3 regions of the Polaromonas sp. JS666 genome follow, and region 3 is predicted to be linked to each of the others. Evidence: predicted binding sites of a transcription regulator. Region 3 holds the regulator's gene; each other region holds the start of a gene.
What was found. Region 3 encodes sigma-54, which starts transcription at its own class of promoters, with help from an activator protein. Its sites were predicted from a motif close to TGGCANGNAANCTGCTTT; they were not measured.
Positions count from the first base shown of each region.

Region 1: a site for sigma-54 is predicted at 3,799-3,816, ahead of BPRO_RS23375 (pilin). Genes of this name have one in related genera too.
Region 2: a site for sigma-54 is predicted at 1,953-1,970, ahead of BPRO_RS15775 (circularly permuted type 2 ATP-grasp protein). Genes of this name have one in related genera too.

Region 1 is NC_007948.1:4,959,790-4,967,293, reverse strand. It holds gene BPRO_RS23395 (Stp1/IreP family PP2C-type Ser/Thr phosphatase) at 484-1,269, shown strand; gene BPRO_RS23390 (FHA domain-containing protein) at 1,303-1,980, shown strand; gene BPRO_RS23380 (MBL fold metallo-hydrolase) at 2,574-3,365, shown strand; gene BPRO_RS23375 (pilin) at 3,849-4,358, shown strand; gene BPRO_RS23370 (PglL family O-oligosaccharyltransferase) at 4,399-6,081, shown strand; gene BPRO_RS23365 (PglL family O-oligosaccharyltransferase) at 6,226-7,504, shown strand, end outside.
Region 2 is NC_007948.1:3,329,353-3,336,856, reverse strand. It holds gene BPRO_RS15780 (DNA internalization-related competence protein ComEC/Rec2) at 1-1,879, shown strand, start outside; gene BPRO_RS15775 (circularly permuted type 2 ATP-grasp protein) at 2,018-3,514, shown strand; gene BPRO_RS15770 (alpha-E domain-containing protein) at 3,517-4,479, shown strand; gene BPRO_RS15760 (transglutaminase family protein) at 4,841-5,662, shown strand; gene BPRO_RS15755 (YceI family protein) at 5,715-6,293, opposite strand; gene BPRO_RS15750 (YceI family protein) at 6,317-6,868, opposite strand; gene BPRO_RS15745 (cytochrome b) at 6,865-7,458, opposite strand.
Region 3 is NC_007948.1:4,737,783-4,745,286, reverse strand. It holds gene argS (arginine--tRNA ligase) at 1-1,204, shown strand, start outside; gene BPRO_RS22455 (SPOR domain-containing protein) at 1,274-1,894, shown strand; gene BPRO_RS22450 (thiol:disulfide interchange protein DsbA/DsbL) at 2,014-2,676, shown strand; gene lptA (lipopolysaccharide transport periplasmic protein LptA) at 2,839-3,456, shown strand; gene lptB (LPS export ABC transporter ATP-binding protein) at 3,479-4,276, shown strand; gene BPRO_RS22435 (RNA polymerase factor sigma-54) at 4,419-5,966, shown strand; gene BPRO_RS22430 (THUMP domain-containing class I SAM-dependent RNA methyltransferase) at 6,105-7,504, shown strand, end outside.

The sequences.
Region 1 (7,504 bases), 220 kb from region 3:
AAAGTGCCTTGTCCGGCCGCACCCCGTCTGTTAATGTCAGCTTCAGGGCGACTTGTAAGCTGGCTGATACAGTTGGTTGGTGGGAATCTGCAGGCGCGCAAAGAACAAGCGATAAAAGCGGGCTATGTCTATCAACGGCAAATCAGGGCAAGCAATGGGAGGCGGCCCAATCCTCCGGCAAGGGATGCCATCATTGGCATTGCCGGATGGGTGGGCTCGGGCCGGGTGTCTGCTGCCTTTCTTGCGTGCCTGGTTGGCCGGTGCCCGCCGCTACCGGGCCAATGGCTGGCCTGACAAGGGGTGACCGTGACCCAATTTCATACTCCGTCATCCGCTCTTTGCTGGTTGCGACCGTGGTCTGGGGGTCAAGGGCCTATGATGCAAGTCCAGGTTATGACGGTCCACGCCCGTGCAGGGATCTGAAAATATCCGCTACCCCGGCTTGCGCTGACGACTGAAATTCCAAGCGATAACACGAAAAAGATGATTTACGAGATTTGTACTCAAACAGACCCAGGTTTGACGCGGGACAACAATGAAGATGCCGTGGCCGTGGATGCCCTGACGGGGCTTTGTATCCTGGCCGACGGGATGGGTGGCTATAACGCCGGTGAAATTGCCAGCGGCATGGCTGCAGCCTTCATCAAGTCCGAGATGGGGCGCTGGCTGTCCCAGGCCGGCCGTTACGCCAATGCCAAGGAAGTACGCCGGGCCATGGAGATTTGCGTGGAGAATGCGAACCACTCGATTTTTAATGCCGCCAACTCCAACCCGCAATACACCGGCATGGGCACGACGCTGGTGGTGGGTGTTTTTCAGGACAGCCGCCTGATGCTGGGACATATTGGCGATTCGCGCTGCTATCGCTTGCGTGGCCGGGAGCTCCGGCAACTCACCAAGGATCACTCCCTGCTGCAGGAGCAGCTTGACGCCGGCCTGATCACCCCGGAGCAGGCCCTTACTTCGTTGAACAAGAACCTGGTCACACGCGCCCTTGGCGTTGAAGACACGGTTTTGGTTGATGTCAACGAGTTCCGCGTGGAGGCCGACGACACTTACCTGATGTGCTCGGATGGCCTGTCGGACATGGTGGCTGATGAAGCCATCGCTGCCATCCTGCTCGGCGCCGGAACGCTGGAGCACAAGGCCAGGCAACTGGTGGTCGCGGCCAATGAAGGTGGCGGGCGCGATAATATTTCAGTCGTGCTGGCGCACGCGAAAGAAGACTCGGCCAAGCGCGGTCTTCTGTCCAGAATACTGGGAAAATGAAACGGTGACTGAAATACTACACAGGAGTCGGCCATGCCGAAAATGATCGTCTCTATCGATGGCGTCGTGATCAAGGAAGTCCAGTTGACGAAAGACCGGACATCTTTGGGTCGCAGGCCCTACAACGATATCGTCATTGACAACCTGGCTGTCAGCGGTGAGCACGCGGTTTTGCAAATGTCCGGCAACGAGGTGTACCTCGAAGACCTCAACAGCACCAACGGCACCTATGTCAACGGCAAGGCTGTCAAGAAGCGGCTGCTGCAAAACAGTGATCTGGTCGAAATCGGCAAGTACAAAATCAAGTATGTGAACGAAGCGGCGGCGCCTGATTACGAGAAAACAATGATCATCAAGCCGGCATCCGCAGCGCTCGCGGCACTGGCTGCCGCTGGTGCCGCCGGTGCTCCTGCGGCGGCCCCCGCGACGGCAGATGCGGCCAGCGTGGGTCTGCAAGGGGCGATCAAGGTCATGTCCGGCGCGGCCGCCGGCCGGGAAGTGGCCCTGGTCAAAGTCGTGACCACCATCGGCAAGCCCGGCGTGGCCGTAGCGGCCATTACCAAAAGGCCTCAGGGTTTTGTGGTGGCCCATGTGGAGGGCGCCGGCAAGCCCACGCTCAATGGCGTTCCCATTGGCGCCGAACCTGTCAGTCTGAAAAATGGCGACATGCTTGAACTGGCCGGCACGCAGATGCAGTTCGTGCAGCACTGAGAGGCTGAGAGTCTTTTGTTCATACCCGCTTATCACGCCAAAACGCACCCACTCGTTGTTGCAAATGCGCGCCATAGCCCGAGCTATGGCTGTGCTTTGCGCCTCGATTGGGCACGTTTTGACGCGCTACTCGGGCACGACCAAAAAACTCTCAGCCTCTGAGCCATGTTCTTGCCCGCCGCCAGCGGGAGACCAGATGATGGGCTTCTTCATCACAAAGCTCCGGTGAAGCGCTTGCCCGGACAGGGGCCTCATCCGTGGCGTGTTGATCCCGCGGGTGTCTGCGTTGATGGATGACTGCGGCATACGCTGCCTTCATGTGCGATGGCAAAGCCGTGATGACATCGACGTGGTGCGTCTTCGGATGACCGCATCCGACGCGTCCTCCGGGGGGGGCTGGACGTGCGCCACCCGGTATCCACGCGACGCTCAATTGCTCAGTTGCTCAATTTGCCGGGGATAAACGCCAAAAAGTTCCTTTACCGCGCCTGTGTGAAGCGTGTAGTCTCCACGAGCTGGCTGTTTTTTGACCCCAAGCGGGATGGCGCAACCAGTTTCGAAACCATGTAACCTCAAGCCAGGGTGGAAACCTCATGAAAGTACGTGTATTGGGCTGTTCGGGAGCCATTGCCAGGGACTGCCGCACCACGTCTTTTTTGCTGGACCATGATTTGCTGGTCGACGCGGGTACGGGTGTCGGGGATCTCACCCTCGATGAAATGCGTGGCATTGACCACGTCCTGCTGACACATTCCCATCTGGATCACGTGGCCGCGCTGCCGCTGATGGTGGACGCGATCGCCGGTCAGAAAACCAGGCCGATACAGATCCATGCCCTGCAAGGCACGATCGACGCGCTGAAGGCCCACATTTTCAACAACACGATCTGGCCCGATTTCTCAAGAATTCCAGATCCGGCAACACCTTTCATCAGTTTTCATCCGCTGGAGCTGGGTCAAACCCTGGAGTTGGCCGGCAAGCATATTGAAGTGCTTCCCGCCGTGCACACGGTGCCAGCCGTCGGATATGCGGTGAGCGCCGGCAAGGGCTGCTGGGTGTTTACCGGCGACACCGAGCGCAATCCTGCGCTGTGGGCCCGCATTAACCAGCTGGACGTCGCGATGCTGGTCATCGAGACCGCCTTCAGCAACCGCGAGCGTGACCTGGCCAAACGCAGCCTGCATCTGGCGCCCCATGCGCTTGCCAGCGAACTTGACTGCATTGCAAGCGGCAAGAGCTATCCCATCTACATCACCCACACCAAGCCCGCCGAGACAGAGCTCATCATGGCCGAGATCCAGCGCTTCGACCAGACGCGCACCCTGGCGCGCCACATTTCGCATGACATCCGGTGGCTGCGGGCGGGTCAGGAGTTTGAACTGTGAAAGTCCTTGTTTAGGGCTCGTTCGGGAATAACTTGCACATTTGACTCGCCAGCTTCGGGCGCGCTGCGTTGTTGCGACTCGCTTGTGTGGCCTGGCCACACGGCGCTCCCCGCGCCTGGCAGCGCATCCCGAATCCGACGGCCAAATGCACAACCTATTCCCGAACGAGCCCTTAGGGCGACCAGATACGACGGCCGGGTGGTCGAAGGAATGCGATTCTCTTGCGCTGTCAGCAGCAGCATGCGCACCCTGAAAATGGACGGCATGGAGAAGTCCTGATGGGCGTGACGGTCCTCAAGCGGGTGCGATCCGTCTGCATCAAGTGACAAAAATGTCGCGAGAGAGGGCGCTTCGTGCCAAAAAAGAGCGGTCGTGCTGACGGGGACTGGTTAAAAAGCAGGAAAAAGTTCTCGAATTGGAGGCTTTGGCGAGCTGGCCCGAAACCTGCTCTATTTCATTGCTTTTTCAACCAAGGAGTTTTCAATGAAGCGTTCCATGCAAAAGGGTTTCACCCTGATCGAGTTGATGATCGTTGTGGCGATTATCGGTATTCTGGCTGCCGTGGCTTTGCCTGCTTACCAGGATTACACGAAGCGCGCCAAGATGTCTGAAGTGATTTTGGCGGCTTCTTCCTGCCGTACCAGTATTACTGAAACCATCCAGTCTGCGGCCTCTGGCAGTACCATCGCTGCGAATGGCTGGGGTTGCGAGGTGTCTACAGGTTCGGGTACCAAGTATGTCGCCTCTATGGAAACCACGGCTAATAATCCTGGTGCTGCCGGCGGCGCGATGATTACCGTGACTGCCCAAAACATTGCTTCCGATGCAAATGGCGGGGTGTCTTTGGCGCCTTGCAGCACGGCTGCTACAACTTTTGGAACCTGCTTGCAACCTGCGTTGGCTTCGACGGTTAATAGCTGGGTTTGCGGTCCTGCAGCGTCTGGTGGTGTTAATCCCAAGTTCTTGCCTGGTTCTTGCCGCACCGGCCAATAAGCTCGGATGATTCAAAAAGCGGCTCCGGCCGCTTTTTTTTATGACAGCTTCACGTTTCCATGCCTTCGGGGTTCTTTGTCTTGCGTGGGCCTGGCTGGCGTATGACCATTACCGTCCCTGGGTGAACTTTCATTCAGAGGCGCTGGCGCTGCTAGGCATAGGCTTGCTGGTGGCCAGCCGCTGCCTGGTTCGCAGTTGCCTGGACGCCGAAGCAGCGCCTCGCATAGTTTGGTGGGTAATGGCCGCAGGGCTCCTGCCATGGCTTCAATATGCAATGGGCATCAGCTTGTTTGCAGGGGATGCGCTTCTCGCATCGCTGTACCTCAGCGGTCTCGGCGCAGCTATTTGGCTCGGTTACAGCTATGTAGTGGCTCCGCCTGAAAAGGATGCAGCATTAACCTCAGTGTTTTATATGCTCTGGTTTGCCGCCCTGGTATCGGCGGCAATAGGCTTGCTGCAGTGGCTGAATTTGCAGGGTCCTCTGGCCATGTACGTGGTGCAAACCGACGCCGGTGACCGTGCCATGGGCAACTTGGGCCAGCCTAATCAATTGGCGACTTTGCTGCTGATGGGCATGGCTGCCTTGGCATGGACTTTTGAGCGCAAGCGCATCGGGCGTTTGGGGCTGATCGTTGGCATCGCTTTTATGTCGGTGGCTCTGGTCCTTGCCCAGTCGCGCGCGGGAATGTTGAGCGCGCTTGTGGGGGCAATTTTTCTGATCTGGAAGAACAACGCAGCGCCAGAACGGATAGCGCCAAGGTATGTGTTTGCCTGGCTGCTGGCGTATGGCGCTGCGGTGCAAATGCTTCCATATTTCCAGGATTTTCTGCTGATGGGAGGCGGTCGCAGTATGAATCTGGGGGTTGATAGCGCGCGTGTCACTATTTGGAAGCAGATGCTTAGCGGCATAGGCCAGTCTCCATGGCTGGGCTATGGATGGAACCAGACTCCCACCGCCCACGCAGCTGGCAGTTTGGCGGTACCCGGTTCCATGACATATACCAATGCACACAACATCGTGCTGGATATTCTGGCATGGAATGGGGTGCCGCTGGGCTTGGTGTTGACTGCGGCATGCGCCTACTGGTTTGTGTCGCGCATGCACGGTGCAATGCGGTCCAGTGCGATTTACGCAATGGCTTGCTTGTTGCCTATTGCTGTACACAGCATGGTGGAATATCCGTTTGCCTATTCTTACTTTCTGCTCACCGCGGGGCTGATGGTGGGCATAGTCGAGGCATCCCATCGCGGGATTCATACCATCAGGCTCAACCTGCGTTGGGTTGGTTGTGCATTGGCTGTCTGGTTTGTGCTTGGCAGTTACATGGTTTATGAATACCTATTAATCGAGGAAGACTTTCGCGTAGTCCGTTTCGAAAATTTGCGCATAGGTCAGACTCCGGCGGAATACAAGGTGCCAGATGTCTGGGTTTTTTCGCATATGGCGTCCATGCTAAAGGCGGGACGCCAGCAGGCGCTGCCCGGCATGAAACCGGACGATCTGGAGAATCTTCGCAAGGCATCGTTGCGCTTTCCCTATGGTAGCCTTGGCTTGCGTTATGCCCTGGCATTAGGGCTCAACGGGGATCCGGCGGGTGCGACTCGCCAGATGGCGGTTGTTCGTGGCATGTACGGTGAATATTATTACCAGGCCGCAGTGAGCGTATTGCGAGCGGTACAGCAAGAAAAATATCCGGAACTTTCCAAGGTAGTGACACCCTGAGCGTGCATCCCGGTAATTGGAGTCCGACTCAAATTTTCGTTCGCTCAGTGTGGCTTACACCACAATGAACAGACCCAAATGGCTATAAGGGGCTTGGTCCGTAACCCTTAACCGTAGCGCGTCGTTCGCTCACTCTTCTTACTTGTGCACTTCATTGCTGTTTTTTTGCTCATAGCACTGCCTTGGCTCAATCCATTCGCCCCGGGGCCAACGCCTGCCGTCGTGCCGCTGCTGTTCTCGTGGGCTTGCGCTGCAGCTTTGCTTGGCGTATGCGCTCGTGTGCCCGGCCGGTTGTGGGTTGGGCGCTTGATGCCTGCCATCGCGTGGGCCTGGCTGAGTGCCGGACTGCTCAGCAGCGTGATTGGCTTGTGCCAGTACTTTGGTGCGGCCGGCAACTTTTCTCCCTGGATGAACCAGACTGAAATGGGAGAGGCGTTTGCCAATCTGCGTCAGCGCAATCAGTTCGCGACCTTGATCAATACGTCCCTGGCGGCCCTGCTTTGGCTCGGGGCGACTGGCCGCTTCATCGGGCGCGGCCAGTGGCTGGCGTTGGCCGCGGCGGGCCTCCTCGCGGCGGGTAATGCTGCTTCCTCGTCACGGACGGGGCTGCTGCAGATCGGTTTGCTGTGTTTGATGGTCTGGGTATGGCTAGGGTGGCGCCAGCCCGCTGTTCGCCGCGTGCTCTTGACGGCGGTGGTGGCCTACGCGCTGGCAACGTTGGCGCTGCCCTGGCTGGCCGGGTTGGATCCGTCTGCGCACGGCATGTTCGCCCGCTTGCGTGCCGGGGACCAGATATGCAGCAGTCGCCTCACGCTCTGGTCTAACGTGCTGCACCTGATTGCCCAAAAGCCATGGCTGGGCTGGGGCTGGGGCGAACTCGACTATGCGCACTACAGCATACTTTACGATGGTCCCCGCTTTTGCGAGATCCTGGACAACGCGCACAACCTGCCGCTGCACCTGGCGGTGGAGCTGGGCATTCCGGTGGCGTTGGCAGTATGTGGAGGCTTCGTCTGGTGGGTCTTCCGGCAACGGCCCTGGCGCGAGACCGACCCGACCCGCCAGATGGCGTGGGGTGTACTCGCCGTCATTCTTTTGCACAGCATGCTGGAATACCCCCTATGGTACGGCCCGTTCCAGATGGCGTTTGGCCTGTCCCTGGGCCTGCTCTGGGGAAGCCGCAGGGCGCAGGCGAGCCCGCTGGAATCTCCGCCGGAGGAGTCACCCGTGTCTATTTTTCAAGCCTTGGCCGCTACTATTCTGATAGCTATCGTGGGCTATGCCGGCTGGGACTATCACCGCATCAGTCAGATTTACCTGACGCCCGAAGATCGCGACGCGGCATACCGGGACGATACCCTCCCCAAGATTCGCGGCTCCTGGCTGTTTCGCGACCAGGTGCGCTTTGCAGAACTGACCATCA
Region 2 (7,504 bases), 1.4 Mb from region 3:
CGGGCTGAACGATGCGCCGCCCCGACGGCTGTCCGGCGGCTGGGATCATCCGGTAGAGAGCGCCCGGCAGTCGGTGCGTGAAGCGATTTTCCAGCGCGTTGGCAACCGCCAGCTGGCCGGTGTAGTGGCCGCCCTGGTGGTGGGCGACCAGAACGCCATTGATCGCGCTGACTGGGATGTCTTTCGCGCCACCGGTGTCGCTCACCTGATGAGTATTTCGGGCCTGCACATCACCATGTTCGCCTGGCTCGCCTCCCTGCTGTTGAGCGGCCTGTGGCGGCGCTCTGCCGGGTTGACGCCCCGGCTTTGCCTGGCGCTGCCGGCCGTCAGCGCCGGAGCCTGGGGCGGCCTGTTGCTCGCGGTCCTGTACGCGCTGTTTTCAGGCTGGGGCGTGCCGGCGCAGAGAACCATCTGGATGCTGGCGACGGTGGTGTTGCTGCGGCACAGCGGCAAGCAGTGGCCCTGGCTGCAAACCTGGCTGCTGGCCATGGCGGTGGTGGTCACGCTGGACCCCTGGGCGCTGATGCAGGCGGGTTTCTGGCTGTCGTTTGTTGCGGTGGGCGTGCTGTTTGCTGCAAATCCAGGAGCGTCTGGTGCCCGTGATTCGGCGGGTGATGGCCCGCTTCTCTCAGGAAGTCCGGTGAAGCAAGGGTGGGTGCCGCGGCTGTTGGCAAAACCGGCTGCTGCCTTGCTGCGCGCCGCCCGGGAGCAATGGGTGGTCACGCTGGCGCTCACGCCCCTGTCGCTGCTGCTGTTCAACCAGGTGTCGCTGGTCGGCCTGCTGGCCAACGCGGTGGCCATTCCCTGGGTGACGCTGGTTGTGACGCCGCTGGCCATGCTGGGCGTGCTGTGGGCGCCGGTGTGGGACGCGGCGGCGTGGGCCGTGGGCCTGCTGGCGGTCTTTTTGCAGTGGCTGGCCGCCTGGCCGCTGGCCTCTGTCAGCGTGGCCGCGGCGCCGCCGTGGTGCGCTGCCTTTGGTGTGCTGGGGGGTGTTTTGCTGGCGCTGCGCCTGCCCTGGCACTGGCGCGCTCTGGGCGTGCCGCTACTGCTCCCCGTACTGCTGTGGCAACCGGTGCGGGTCGCGCCGGGGCAGTTTGAGTTGCTGGCAGCGGACATCGGGCAGGGCAATGCCGTACTGGTGCGCACGGCCACCCATTCGCTGCTGTATGACACCGGCCCGCGCTTTTCGCGCGAGAGCGATGCCGGGCACCGCGTGCTGGTGCCGCTGCTGCGCGCCCTTGGTGAGCGACTGGACATGCTGATGCTGAGCCACCGGGATATCGACCATATTGGCGGCGCGCGGGCCGTGCTGGCCATGCAGCCGCAAGCCAGCCTGCTCAGCTCGATTGAGGACAGCCACGAGTTGCAGGCTGTGCGCAAATCGGCCCGCTGCACGGCGGGCCTGCGCTGGGTCTGGGATGCGGTGACTTTTGAAGTGCTGCACCCGGTGGCCGCCGACTACGAGGCGGCGAACAAATCCAATGCCATGAGCTGCGTGCTGCGTATCTCCAACGGCGCGCAGACCGCCTTGCTGGCGGGCGACATCGAGTCCGCCCAGGAGCTCCGGCTGGCCACCAGCGGTGACCCGCCTGGCCTGAAGGCCGACTTTTTGCTGGTGCCGCACCACGGCAGCAAGACCTCGTCGAGTGCTGTGTTCCTCGATGCCGTCCAGCCCCGGCTGGCGCTGGTGCAGGCAGGCTACCGCAACCGGTTTGGCCATCCGGTGGACTTGGTGGTGGCGCGCTACAACGAACGCGGCATCAGGCTGCTCAGGTCGCCGCAGTGTGGGGCAGCCGTCTGGCAGAGCCTGAAACCGGCGGACATCACGTGCCAGCGGCAGGCAGGCCAGCACTACTGGCATCATGTGCCTGAGCCATAAGGAAAAGGAGAAAAAAAAGGATTCCACCGGAAGTGAAAAAGAAAACCGCGACGTGATACCCGATTCGCCAATCTGGCGCATAACTTGCTAAGCTAGTCATCACTACGCCATGCGCAAACCTTGCTGGAGACCAAGCCAATGAGCCGACCCATGTTTGACGAGATGAATGCAACGGAGTCCAGCATTCGTGACCATTACCAGGGCTATCAGCGCTGGCTGGCCAAACAGCCTCCCGAAGTGATGGAGGCGCGCCGCGCCGAAGCCGAGATGATTTTTCGCCGCGTCGGCATCACCTTCGCCGTGTATGGCGCCAAGGACGAGGACGGCGCAGGTACCGAGCGGCTGATTCCATTCGACCTGATCCCCCGGATCATTCCGGCCCAGGAATGGGCCAGCATGGAAAAGGGGCTGGTGCAGCGCGTCACGGCGCTGAACCGCTTCATCCACGACGTCTACCACGGCCAGGAGATCATCAAGGCCGGCGTGATCCCGTCCGAGCAGATTTTCCAGAATTCCCAGTTTCGCCCGGAAATGATGGGCGTGGACGTGCCCGGCAACATCTATTCGCACATCAGCGGCATCGACATCGTGCGCGCGCCCAATGCACAGGGCGAGGGCGAGTACTACGTGCTCGAGGACAACCTGCGGGTCCCTAGCGGCGTGAGCTACATGCTGGAAGACCGCAAGATGATGATGCGGCTTTTCCCCGAACTCTTCAGCGAGAACCGCGTGGCGCCCGTGGCCCACTACCCCGATCTGTTGCTGGAAACACTGCGGGCCATGGCTCCGCCCGCCACGGCCGAGCCGACTGTCGTGGTGCTCACGCCCGGCATGTACAACTCGGCCTACTTTGAACACGCCTTCCTGGCGCAGCAAATGGGCGTGGAACTGGTCGAAGGTCAGGATCTCTTTGTCAGGGACAACTTTGTCTATATGCGCACCACGCGCGGGCCGCGTCGGGTGGACGTGATCTACCGCCGCGTCGATGACGATTTCCTGGACCCGCTGGCTTTCCGTCCCAACTCCACGCTGGGCTGCGCGGGGCTGCTCAATGTCTACCGCAGCGGCAATGTGTCGCTGTGCAACGCCATCGGCACCGGCGTGGCAGACGACAAGTCGATCTATCCGTACGTGCCGAAAATGATCGAGTTCTACTTGGGCGAAAAACCCATCCTCAAGAACGTGCCAACCTACATGTGCCGCAACGCTGAAGACCTGCAGTACACCCTGGCCAATCTCAAGGATCTGGTCGTCAAGGAGGTTCATGGCGCGGGGGGCTACGGCATGCTGGTGGGGCCGGCCGCCACTCAGGCCGAAATCGAGGACTTCCGCCAGGCGCTGCTGGCCAACCCCTCGGGCTATATTGCCCAGCCCACACTGAGCCTGTCGACCTGCCCCACCTATGTCGAAAGCGGCGTGGCGCCGCGACACATCGACCTGCGGCCCTTTGTGCTGAGCGGCAAGGACGTGCAGATGGTGCCGGGCGGCCTCACCCGCGTGGCGCTGAAAGACGGCTCGCTGGTGGTGAACTCTTCACAGGGCGGCGGCACGAAGGACACCTGGATATTGCAGGAAGGCCATGGCATGCCCATGCAGACGCAATCACAGTCACAGTCAACGGTTGGAGGTGTTTGATCATGCTATCAAGAACTGCTGATCACCTTTTCTGGATGTCGCGCTACACCGAGCGCGCCGAGAATACCGCGCGCATGCTTGACGTGAACTACCAGACCTCGCTGTTGCCCCAGTCCGCGGCGGTGGCGCAAGGCGGCTGGCAGAGCCTGCTGAGCATCAGCGAACTCAAGCCGGCCTATGCGGCCAGGTACGGCGACAGCATCAATCCGCGTGAAGTGATGGACTTCATGGTGCGCGACGAGAAAAATTCGTCAAGCATCATCTCGTGCCTGAAAAACGCCCGCGAAAACGCCCGCGCCGTGCGGGGCACTCTGACCACCGAAGTGTGGGAGACGCAAAACCAGACTTACCTGGAAATCATCCGCATGCTGCGGAGCAGTGACTTCGAGCGCGACCCGGGCCAGTTTTTTGAATGGGTCAAGTTCCGTTCGCATCTCTCGCGCGGCGTGACGGCGGGCACCATGCTGCAGGATGAGGCTTTTCATTTTCTGCGCCTGGGGACCTTCCTGGAGCGGGCCGACAACACCGCCCGGCTGGTGGATGTTAAGTTCCATGCGGTGGAGAATGATTTTCTGGGCGCAACCGGTGAGAAAGACCAAGAGTACGACTTCTACCACTGGAGCGCGATTTTGCGCAGCGTGTCCGGCTTTGAGGTGTACCGCAAGGTGTACCGCGACGTCATCAAGCCCGAGCGCGTGGCCGAGCTGCTGATCCTGCGGGCCGACATGCCGCGCTCCCTGCTGGCCTGCCTGAACGAGGTCATGAGCAATCTCGCCATGGTGACCAGCGACGCGTCCAGCGAAACGCAGCGCCGCGCCGGAAAATTGCGCGCCGATTTGCAATATGCCCGCATCGACGAAATCCTCGCGACCGGCCTGCATGCCTTCCTGACCCAGTTCCTGGACCGGGTCAACGAAATCGGCGCGCACATCAGCCGCGAATTTCTCGTTCCGGCGACCAATTGAAACAGCATGAGGTCACGGCGGCCGCAGCGCCGGGCCGCCCCAAGCAAGGCCAGCCCCCTCGGGGCTGGAGCCTGCGGCTCCAAACCTGCTTGAGCAGGTTTGGACAGGCGACAGAGGCGCAGCGTCTCGCCAGCCGCGGCCTGCAAGGCCTCGAGAGTTACGCGAAGCGAACGAACGTGGGGGCGATGGCCGCAGTGCCGGGCCGCCCCAAGCAAGGCCGGCCCCCTCGGGGGGCAGAGAGTTACGCGAAGCGAACGAACGTGGGGGCGATGGCCGCAGCGTCGGGCCGCCCCAAGCAAGGCCAGCCCCCTCGGGGGGCAGAGAGTTACGCGAAGCGAACGAACGTGGGGGCTCTTATTCCATGAAACTGCACGTGAGGCATACGACCGACTACCGCTACACCGAACCCCTGCGCTACGCGTTGCAGACGCTTTGGCTGACCCCGCAGTCCGGCCCGGCGCAAACGGTGTATTTCTGGAGCCTGGGTGCGCCCGAAAAGCTTTTTTCCCAGCTCGACGCCTTTGGCAATCCCATCCATTCCTACACCTTCGTCGGCCAGGAGGCTGACAACGTGCGCTGGAGCCTGGTCAATGCGGCCGGTGACGTTGAAACCCTGGGGGTGGCCGAGTTCACCGATGCGGCGAACCTGCCGCATCCGGACTTCTTCTTGCGGGCCACGCATCTGGCCCAGCCAGACCCGGTGCTGGCTGAGTTCGGCCGCCGTTTTGTCACGACTTCCGCCATCCGGGGCCAGGCCGATTTGGGCATGCTGTTGGCCCTGAGCCAGGGTGTGGCAGGGGCGGTAAGCTATCAAAAAAATAGCACCAGCGTGACGACCACGGCGCTCGAGGCGTTCAAGGCCGGTGCAGGCGTGTGCCAGGATCAGGCGCACGTGATGGTGGCGATCTGCCGCGGCCTGGGCATTCCTGCGCGTTATGTGAGCGGTTATTTTTACGCGGCCAACGAGCCTGACCTGGCCAGCCATGCGTGGGTGGATGTGTGCCTGGACGTCGCCAGCCGGCGCTGGGTCAGCATCGATGTAACCCACAGCTGCCTGATTGACGAGCGCCATGTTCGGCTGGCCATGGGAACGGACTACAACGCCTGCCCGCCGGCCAAGGGTGTGCGGCAGGGCGGTGGCAAGGAAACCATGACGGTGGACATCACGATCCAGCCCGTTTGAACGGCGCTACGCTGGCCTGTCGCCAGCAGGGCGCAGAACGCGGCAGGCATCCTCAACGCTTGAGCGCCTCCATCACCACATGGAGGGTGATTTCGTCCCTGATCAGCGGCACGAACCGGCCCAGATTGAACTCACTGCGCTTGACCTTGCCGGTGGCGTTGAGCCCGCAGGCCGGTTTGCGCAGCATCGGGTGCATCATGCATTTGAAGTGCGTGACCGTCAGGGTCACAGGCCGGGTGATGCCCTTGACAGTCAGATTGCCTTCGACGGCGGTGACGTCATCGAGCTTGCCGAAGCTCAGCCGGCTCGACTTGAAGGTAATGACGGGAAACTGCTCGGCATCAAAGAACATGTCGCTGCGCAGGACCTGGTCGAACAGCAGCGAGCCGGTGCTGACCGACTGGACGTCGATGCTCACCTCCACGCTGCCCACCTGGTTGTCAAGGTCCAGGGTGATGGTGGCGTCGACCTTGTCGAAACGGTCGCGCTGCGTGCTGTAGCCCAGGTGGTTGAATTCGAACCAGGCGAAGGTGTGGTCCGGGTCGCGCTCATACACATCGACGACGGCGAACGCCGAAGCCAGGAATAGATTGCCCAGCAGCGCTACAACAAGTTTTTTCATTTCTTTCATGAGTAACTCCTGACGGTGGGCCGCTACGGTTCAAGGACCAGGTGAAACTGCACCATCACTTCGTTGGCCACCACGCGAACATCGCCCCAGGTGCCTCCGCCGATGCCGAAATCCAGGCGTTTCATCACAAAAGAGCCTTCCATGACGGCCTGCTTGCCACTGGTCTTGAGCACCGCGTTGACCACCACGGGCTGACTGGCGCCCTTGATGCTCAGGACCCCGCTGACCTGGAAGCGGCCGGCGCCCTGCGACTGGATCTGGCGCATCTCGAAGCGCGCCTCGGGATGGCGGCTGGCATCGAACCACTGCGCACCCACTACCTCTTCATTGACCTCCCGCAGGCCGGTGTCGACGCTGGACAGGTCGATGCGCAGCTGTCCGCGGGCCGCGGCGGGCGCCTCGGGGTCGAAGGCAAGGCTGGCGTCGAATTTGCGGAAGGCCCCATCCACCGGGACGCCCATTTGCCGCGAGGTAAAGCGGATATGGCTGCCCGCCAGGTCGAGCCGCCGGTATTCGGTGGCCTGGACACATGCGCAGGACAGCAGCAGGGCCGCAGCGACAGCAGGGAATCTCATGGGCGGGCTCCCTTGAACCGGAACATCCGGCCCAGCAAGCCGTCCCGGTCGATGAAATGGTGTTTGAGCGCCGCTGCGACATGCAGGCTTACCAGACCCAGTAGCGCGTAATTGAGGATGCGGTGCAGCGCTTGCAGAAACAGCCCCAGCGCCTCGTTTCGGGCCACCATGTCCGGCAGCGGCCACAGGCCCAGGTAGACCGTCGTCACGCCTTTGGCCGAACTCATCAGCCAGCCCGACACCGGCACGCAGGCCATCAGCAGATACAGCAGCAGATGGTTGGCATGCGCCGCGCTCAGCTCCCATGCCGGCATCGCCGTGGGCAGCGGCGGCGGCGCGTGCCGGACGCGCCAGCCCACGCGCAGCAGCAGCAGTGCTGCCACCGTGACGCCGATCCACTTGTGGTACGAATAGAGTTGCAGCTTGAGCGGACTGAGCGGCAGTCCGACCATGTACAGCCCGACGGAAAACCCCGCCACCACGAGCAGGGCCATGGCTGCGTGCAGGGCGACTGCGGTGCGGGTGTAAGAAGCGGGCTGCAAGCGGCTCTCCAAGGGTTGGGTGAGCTTTCTCAGCCATTGTGATGCCATGCTTGGGGCCAACGCAAGCGCTCGGCAAATTCTGCACTGCCCGGAT
Region 3 (7,504 bases):
GCGCGAGTTTTATTACAACGACGCCGGCGTGCAGATCCAGACCCTGGCCACCAGCACGCAGGCGCGCGCCAAAGGCCTCAAACCGGGCGATGCCGGCTGGCCCGAGCCTGCCTACAACGGTGACTACATTGCCGACATTGCCAATGATTTTCTGGCCAAAAAGACCGTCAAATCCGACGACCGGGAGTTCACCGCCAGCGGTGACGTCGAAGACATCGATGCCATCCGCCAGTTTGCCGTGGCCTATTTGCGCCATGAGCAGGACCTGGACCTGCGGGCCTTCTCGGTCCGGTTTGACAACTACTACCTCGAGTCCAGCCTGTACAGCTCGGGCCGGGTCGACAGCGCGGTGCAAAAACTCAAGGACGCCGGCAAAACCTACGAGCAGGACGGCGCGCTGTGGCTCAAGTCGACCGATTACGGCGACGACAAAGACCGCGTGATGAAAAAGGGCGACGGCAGCTACACCTATTTTGTGCCTGACGTGGCCTACCACCTGGCCAAATGGGAGCGCGGTTTCAGCAAGGCCATCAACATCCAGGGCATGGACCACCACGGCACGATTGCCCGCGTGCGCGCCGGGCTGCAGGCCGCCAGCGCCGGCATTCCGCAGGGCTACCCCGACTACGTGCTGCACACCATGGTGCGCGTCGTGCGCCATGGCGAAGAGGTCAAGATCTCCAAGCGCGCCGGCAGCTACGTCACGCTGCGCGACCTGATCGAGTGGACCAGCGCGGATGCCGTGCGCTTCTTCCTGCTCAGCCGCAAGCCCGACACCGAGTACGTGTTTGACATTGACCTGGCACTGGCCAAAAACAATGAAAACCCGGTGTACTACGTGCAATACGCCCATGCCCGCATCTGCTCGATTCTCGGCACCTGGGCTGCCCAGGGCGGTGATGCGAGCCAGCTGAAAAGCGTGGATCTGTCAGCGCTGGACGGCCCGCAGGCCCAGGCACTCATGCTGCTGCTGGCCAAGTACCCCGACATGCTCAGCAATGCCGCCGCCGGGCTGGCGCCGCACGACGTGGCCTTTTACCTGCGCGAGCTGGCCGCCTGCTACCACAGCTATTACGACGCCGAACGGATTCTGGTGGACGACGAAGCCATCAAGCTGGCGCGCCTGGCGCTGGTCGCCGCGACGGCGCAGGTGTTGCACAATGGCCTCAAGGTGCTGGGCGTCAGTGCGCCCCACAAAATGTAGGCAACCATGAAGCACACGCAGCGGGATTCAGAGCTGGATTCAGAGACAGGCAAGAAAATTGGGCAAGGCATGAGAAAACAACGAGGCGGAACCCTGCTGGGTTTGGTTATTGGCGCGCTGATCGGATTGGGCGCCGCGCTGGCCGTGGCGGTCTATATCACCAAGGTGCCGGTGCCTTTCATGAACAAGAGCCAGTCGCGCAATCCCGACAGCGACGCCGCGGAAGCCAAAAAGAACCGGGACTGGAATCCGAATGCCCCGCTGGCCGGGAAAACGCCCGTGAAGCCGCTCCCTGCCGCGTCCGGCGACGTGGGCAATATGCCCGCCCCGGCCACTGCGACCGCGCCCAGGGCGGGTCCGTCGGCCCCCGCCAGGCCCGCTGTGTCGGCGGATCCCCTGGGCGATCTGGCCAAGGCCCGGGCGGATGCCGCGCCCGCCGTTTCGGGGGTGGATCCCTTCAGTTACTTTGTCCAGGCTGGCGCCTTCCGCACGCCGGAAGACGCCGAGCAGCAGCGCGCCAAGCTCATGCTGCTGGGCGTGCAGGCCAAGGTAAGTGAGCGCGAGCAGTCGGGCCGCACGGTGTACCGCGTGCGCGTCGGCCCGTTTGACAAAAAGGACGACGCCGACAAGGTCAAGGAGCGGCTGGACAGCAATTCGATAGAAACAGCCCTCGTCAGGGTGCAGCGCTAGCCCGGGTGAACTTTTACGGGCGGCGGTGTACCAACCCCTGCACGACATCGCCGGCCGGTGGCCATCGCATGGAAAGACCGGCTGCCTTGCAACCCCCAGACATATCAGGAGAAAAATTGATGCAACGACGTGAGTTTTCGCTTTCAGCCGCTACCGTGGCAGCCGCCGCCACCTGGGGGGGCGTTGCGCTGCCCACGGCGGCGCAGGCCCAGGCCCGCGCCTTCAAGGAGGGATCGGATTATTTGACGCTGGGCAAGCCCGCCCCCACCGACGTGCCTGCCGGCCAGGTCGAAGTGGTGGAATTCTTCTGGTACAGCTGCCCGCATTGCAATGCGTTCGAGCCAGCGCTGGAGGCCTGGATCCAGAAAGCCCCCAAAGACGTGACCGTGCGGCGCGTGCCGGTGGCTTTCCGTCCCGACTTCGAGCCGCAGCAGCGTCTTTTTTATGTGCTCGAAGGCATGGGCAAGCTCAATGACCTGCACAAAAAGGTGTTCAACGCAATCCATGTGGAGCGTCAGGCGCTGAACACCGGGGATCAGGTCGCGGCCTGGGCGGAAAAGCAGGGCCTGAACAAGGCCAGGTTTGTCGAGATGTACAACTCGTTTTCCGTCAGTACCAAGGCCCGCAAGGCCACCCAGTTGCAGGATACCTATGCGGTGGACGGCGTGCCGGCCCTGGGCATCGGCGGGCGTTTCTACACGTCTGGCCAGCTGGCCCAGAACATGGACCGCGCGCTCCAGGTCACCGACTACCTGATCGGACAATCGCGCAAGGCCAAGTGACCCCCCGGCAAGGGTGAGGCCAGGCGCCGGCGCCCGCCACCAGCCGAAAAACCCGCCCAGCCGTGGCGGGTTTTTTTATGGGCCCATTTGCCGGCGCCGGCAATCCCGGGGCTGGCATGGCTACAATCACTCCAAACCCTTAGCAGCAAGATTCGTGCCTTTATGAAACACCCCTTTTTTTCCTTGATCGTGCTGGCCGCACTGGCGGTCGGGGCCGTGTTTCCCGTCGCTGCCGAGCGGGCTGACCGCGACAAGCCGATGAACGCGGAGGCCGATGCCCTGCGTTATGACGACCTGAAACAGACCAGCGTGTTCACCGGCAATGTGGTGATCACCAAGGGCACCACCATTGTCCGGGGCGAGCGGGTGGATGTCAGCCAGGATCCCCAGGGCTACCAGCAGGCCCTGGCCGTGGCGGCACCGGGCAAGCTGGCCTTTTACCGGAAAAAGCGCGACGGGGTGGACGAGTACATCGAAGGCGAGGGCGAGCGGATCGAATACGACAGCCGTGCCGATACCGTCAAATTCATCAAGCAGGCCGTGGTGCGCCGCTACAACGGCGCGACCCTGGTCGACGAAACGACCGGCTCCCTGATTGTTTACGACAACAACACCGATGTGTTCACGGTCGACGGAGGCGCACAAAACCGCACCGCCGTCAACCCCACCGGGCGGATTCGCGCCATGCTGTCGCCGCGCGGTGCCGCCTCGGCACCGCAGCCGGCCGCCGCGCCCGCGCCCGCGCCCAGTCTGCGTCCCAGCACCACGCTGGGGCAATGACGAAACTCCCAACATGGACAGAATGGACAATCCAACCGCGAATGTGGTGACTGACGCGCCGGCAACCCACACCCAGCCGCCCAGCCGTCTGGTGGCCCAGGGGCTGCAGAAATCCTATGGCAGCCGCAAGGTGGTCCAGGACGTCTCGCTGTCCGTGCAAAAAGGCGAGGTGGTGGGCCTGCTGGGCCCCAACGGCGCGGGCAAAACCACGTCGTTCTACATGATCGTGGGCCTGGTGCGTGCCGATGCGGGCGAAATCTCCATCGACGGCCAGTCGGTGGAGCACATGCCGATCCACCTGCGCGCCCGCCTCGGCCTGAGCTACCTGCCGCAGGAAGCATCGATTTTCCGCAAGCTCACCGTGGAAGAAAATGTGCGCGCCGTGCTGGAACTGCAGCGGGACGCCACCGGCAAGCCGCTGCGCCGCGCAGACCTTGAAGCGCGTCTCGATGCGCTGCTGCAGGACCTGCGGGTCGATCATTTGCGCGACTCGCCGGCGCCGGCGCTGTCAGGGGGCGAGCGCCGCCGCGTCGAGATCGCGCGAGCCCTGGCGACCCAGCCGCGCTTCATCCTGCTCGACGAGCCCTTTGCCGGCATCGACCCGATCGCCGTGATCGAAATCCAGCGCATCATCGGTTTCCTGAAGTCGCGCGGCATTGGCGTGCTGATCACCGACCACAATGTGCGCGAAACGCTGGGCATTTGCGACCATGCCTACATCATCAGTGACGGCCATGTGCTGGCTGCCGGCGCCCCCTCCGAGATTGTGAACAACGCCGATGTGCGCCGCGTTTATCTCGGTGAACATTTCAGGATGTAATGGCTCCCCCCCGTTGTTTGCTCACTTCGTGTAGCACCCTCCCCCCTCAAGGGGGCTGCGCCTGCGGCCCGGCAGAGCCGGTTCCGCGGCCCATGCTTGAAAAATCCACCCCGCCCAGCTTTTGTGGATACCTGGAGGGGTTGTGAAGCAAGGGCTTTCTCTCCGCGTCTCGCAGCATCTCGCGCTCACGCCGCAGCTGCAGCAGTCGATTCGCCTGCTGCAGCTGTCCACGCTTGAGCTGAGCCAGGAAGTCGAGCAGATGCTCGATGAAAATCCGTTTCTGGAGGTGTCTGAAGAAGCCGCCCCGCGCGAGGAATTTGGCCTGGAACAGACCGACACGCCGGTCAGCCAGGACAGCCGGGAGTTCGAATTTGCTGCAGATTCAGTAGCTGTCAATGGCGATGAATCGAGGGCTGCAGGCCAAAATGATGCCGACATTGGCCCCGAGGTCAGTTCCGAGGCCAAGCTGGAGGAAAGCTGGGAGGGCGACGGCTCGGTGGAGTCCTCGCCTGACGACAGCGAATGGGGCGGCGACGCGCCGGCCCGCAAGAGCAATGCGGACGACAGCGAGGCCGAGGCTTCCGACCTGGCCCGCAGCCATGAGTCGCTGCAGGACCATTTGCATCGCCAGTCGCTCGGCCTGCGCCTGTCGGAGGAAGACCAGGCGGCACTGCATTTCCTGATCGAGTCGCTCAATGACGACGGCTACCTTGAAGACAGTCTCGCGTCACTGGCCGCTGGCCTGGCGGGCGACGACCTTGAGCAGGCCGAAGAGCTGGAACAGCACTTTGCCATGGCCCTGAAGCTGCTGCAGCACATGGAGCCGGCCGGTGTCGGCGCCCGCAACCTGGCCGAGTGCCTCGGCCTGCAACTGCTCGACTGCAAGGACTGCGACGAGACCCGCGCAGCGATCGCCATGTGCAAGCAGCCCATGGAGCTGCTGGCCAAGCGGGACGTCAAGCGCCTGTCCTACCTGTGCGGGTTTCCGGACAGCGTGATCAGGGGCGCCATCGCCGTGATCGGCCGGCTGGATCCCAAGCCCGGGCGGCGGTTTGTCAACGTCGAGCGCAACCTCATCGTGCCCGACGTGATCGTCGTCAAGTCGGGCCGCGGCTTCAAGGTCTCCCTCAACAGCGAGGTCATGCCCCGCCTGCGCGTGCACGACATCTATGCCAATGCGCTGAAGCAGCACAAGGGCCAGAACGGGCAGGCCTTGCAGCAGCGCTTGCAGGAAGCGCGCTGGTTCATCAAGAACATCCAGCAGCGCTTTGACACCATCCTGCGCGTGAGCAGCGCGATTGTGGAGCGGCAAAAGAATTTCTTCACCCACGGCGAGCTGGCCATGCGTCCGCTGGTGCTGCGCGAAATTGCCGACGAACTGGGCCTGCACGAGTCCACCATCTCGCGCGTCACCACGGCCAAGTACATGAGCACGCCGTTCGGCACCTTCGAGCTCAAGTACTTTTTCGGCTCCGCGCTGGGCACCGAGACTGGTGGTAACGCATCCAGCACCGCGGTGCGCGCACTGATCAAGCAGTTTGTCTCGTCCGAGAGCCTGAAAAAACCGCTCAGCGACAACCAGATTTCCGAAATGCTCAAGGAGCAGGGCATTGAATGCGCGCGCCGCACCGTGGCCAAGTACCGCGAAGCTTTGCGCATCGCGCCTGCCAACCTGCGCAAATCGCTTTGAAAGTAGCCCCCACGGTCGCCCACTGCGTGTGGCTCCCTGCCCCCCGAGGGGGCCGCTGCGCCTGCGGCCCGGCAAAGCCGGTTCCGCGGCCCCTGCTTGAAAAAGAACCGTCACCCAGCCAGCCGTGAGTCTTCATTCATGAACCAACTTCAACTCTTTTTACCTTGTGCCGCCGGCGTCGAGGCCCTGCTGGCCAGCGAGGTCAAACGCATCACCGGCATCGACGGCAAGGCCTGGCGCGCCGGCGTGCAGCTGCAGGGCTCGTGGCGCGATGCCCTGCAGCTCAACCTGCACAGCCGCCTGGCCCAGCGCGTGCTGATCGAGCTGCAGCACAACCAGTACCGCAGCGAGCAGGACCTCTACAACGCGGCAGCCAGCGTCGCCTGGGAAATCTGGTTCACGCCCAAGCAGACCTTCAAGGTCGAGATCACCGCGCAGCACAGCCCACTGACCAGCCTGAACTTTGCGGCGCTCAAGATCAAGGACGCCATTGCCGACCGCTTCCGTGCCAAGTTTGATGTGCGGCCCGATGTGGACACGCGCTGGCCCGACGTGCGCGTGTATGCGCACCTGACGACGGACACGGTGACCATCTATATCGACACCTCGGGCGAGCCGCTCTTCAAGCGCGGCTGGCGCGAAGACAAGGGCGATGCGCCCCTGAAGGAAACACTGGCCGCCGCCATGATTGCCGCCAGTGGCTGGGACCAGCAGTGCAAGGAGGGCGTGCCGCTGTACGACCCGTGCTGCGGCTCCGGCACCATCGTGATCGAGGCGGCGCAGATTGCCTGCAACATCGCGCCCGGCATCAACCGCCGCTTCGCCTTCCAGAAGTATTTGCCCTTCCAGGCCCACGTGTGGGAGGGGCTGCTCGACCAGGCCGAGGCCGCCATCACGGAGCCGACGGCACCGGTGTTTGGCAGCGATGTGTCGTTCCGTATGGTGGATTTTGCCGAGCGCAATGCCGAGCGCGCGGGCGTGGCCAACGCCGTGCAACTGCGCGGCGGCGATGCGCTGCAGCGCATGCCGCCTGCGCCATCGGGTGTGATGCTGGTGAACCCACCGTATGGCGAGCGCATTGACGTGGCCGGCGTCGCAGGCATCACCGGCGTGCAGGGGCGCGACCAGCGGCGCCAGCAGAACACTGGCATCAGCGGCGCCTGGGACGGCACCCAGGCCATCGACGAGTTTGGCCAGCCGCTGCCGCGTGATGCATCCGAAGCCGGCCCGGCTGGCAGTTCGCGCGACCGCTCGGCCAACCCGGGGCGCGAGCAGGCACAGACAGAAACCGGCGAAGAAGCCTCCGACTTCTTTCCCCGGCTGGCCGCGCACTGGAAGAAGAACTACGCCGGCTGGACGGCCCATGTGCTCACGCCCGACCTGAAATTGCCCGGCAAGATGCGCCTGAAGGAATCGCGCCGCGTGCCGATGTGGAACGGCCCGATCGAATGCCGGCTGTTCCGCTTTGACATGGTGGCCGGCTCGGCACGCGGCAAGCCCGCGTCCGGTTCTACTCCCTCTCCCGCCGGGAGAGGGCC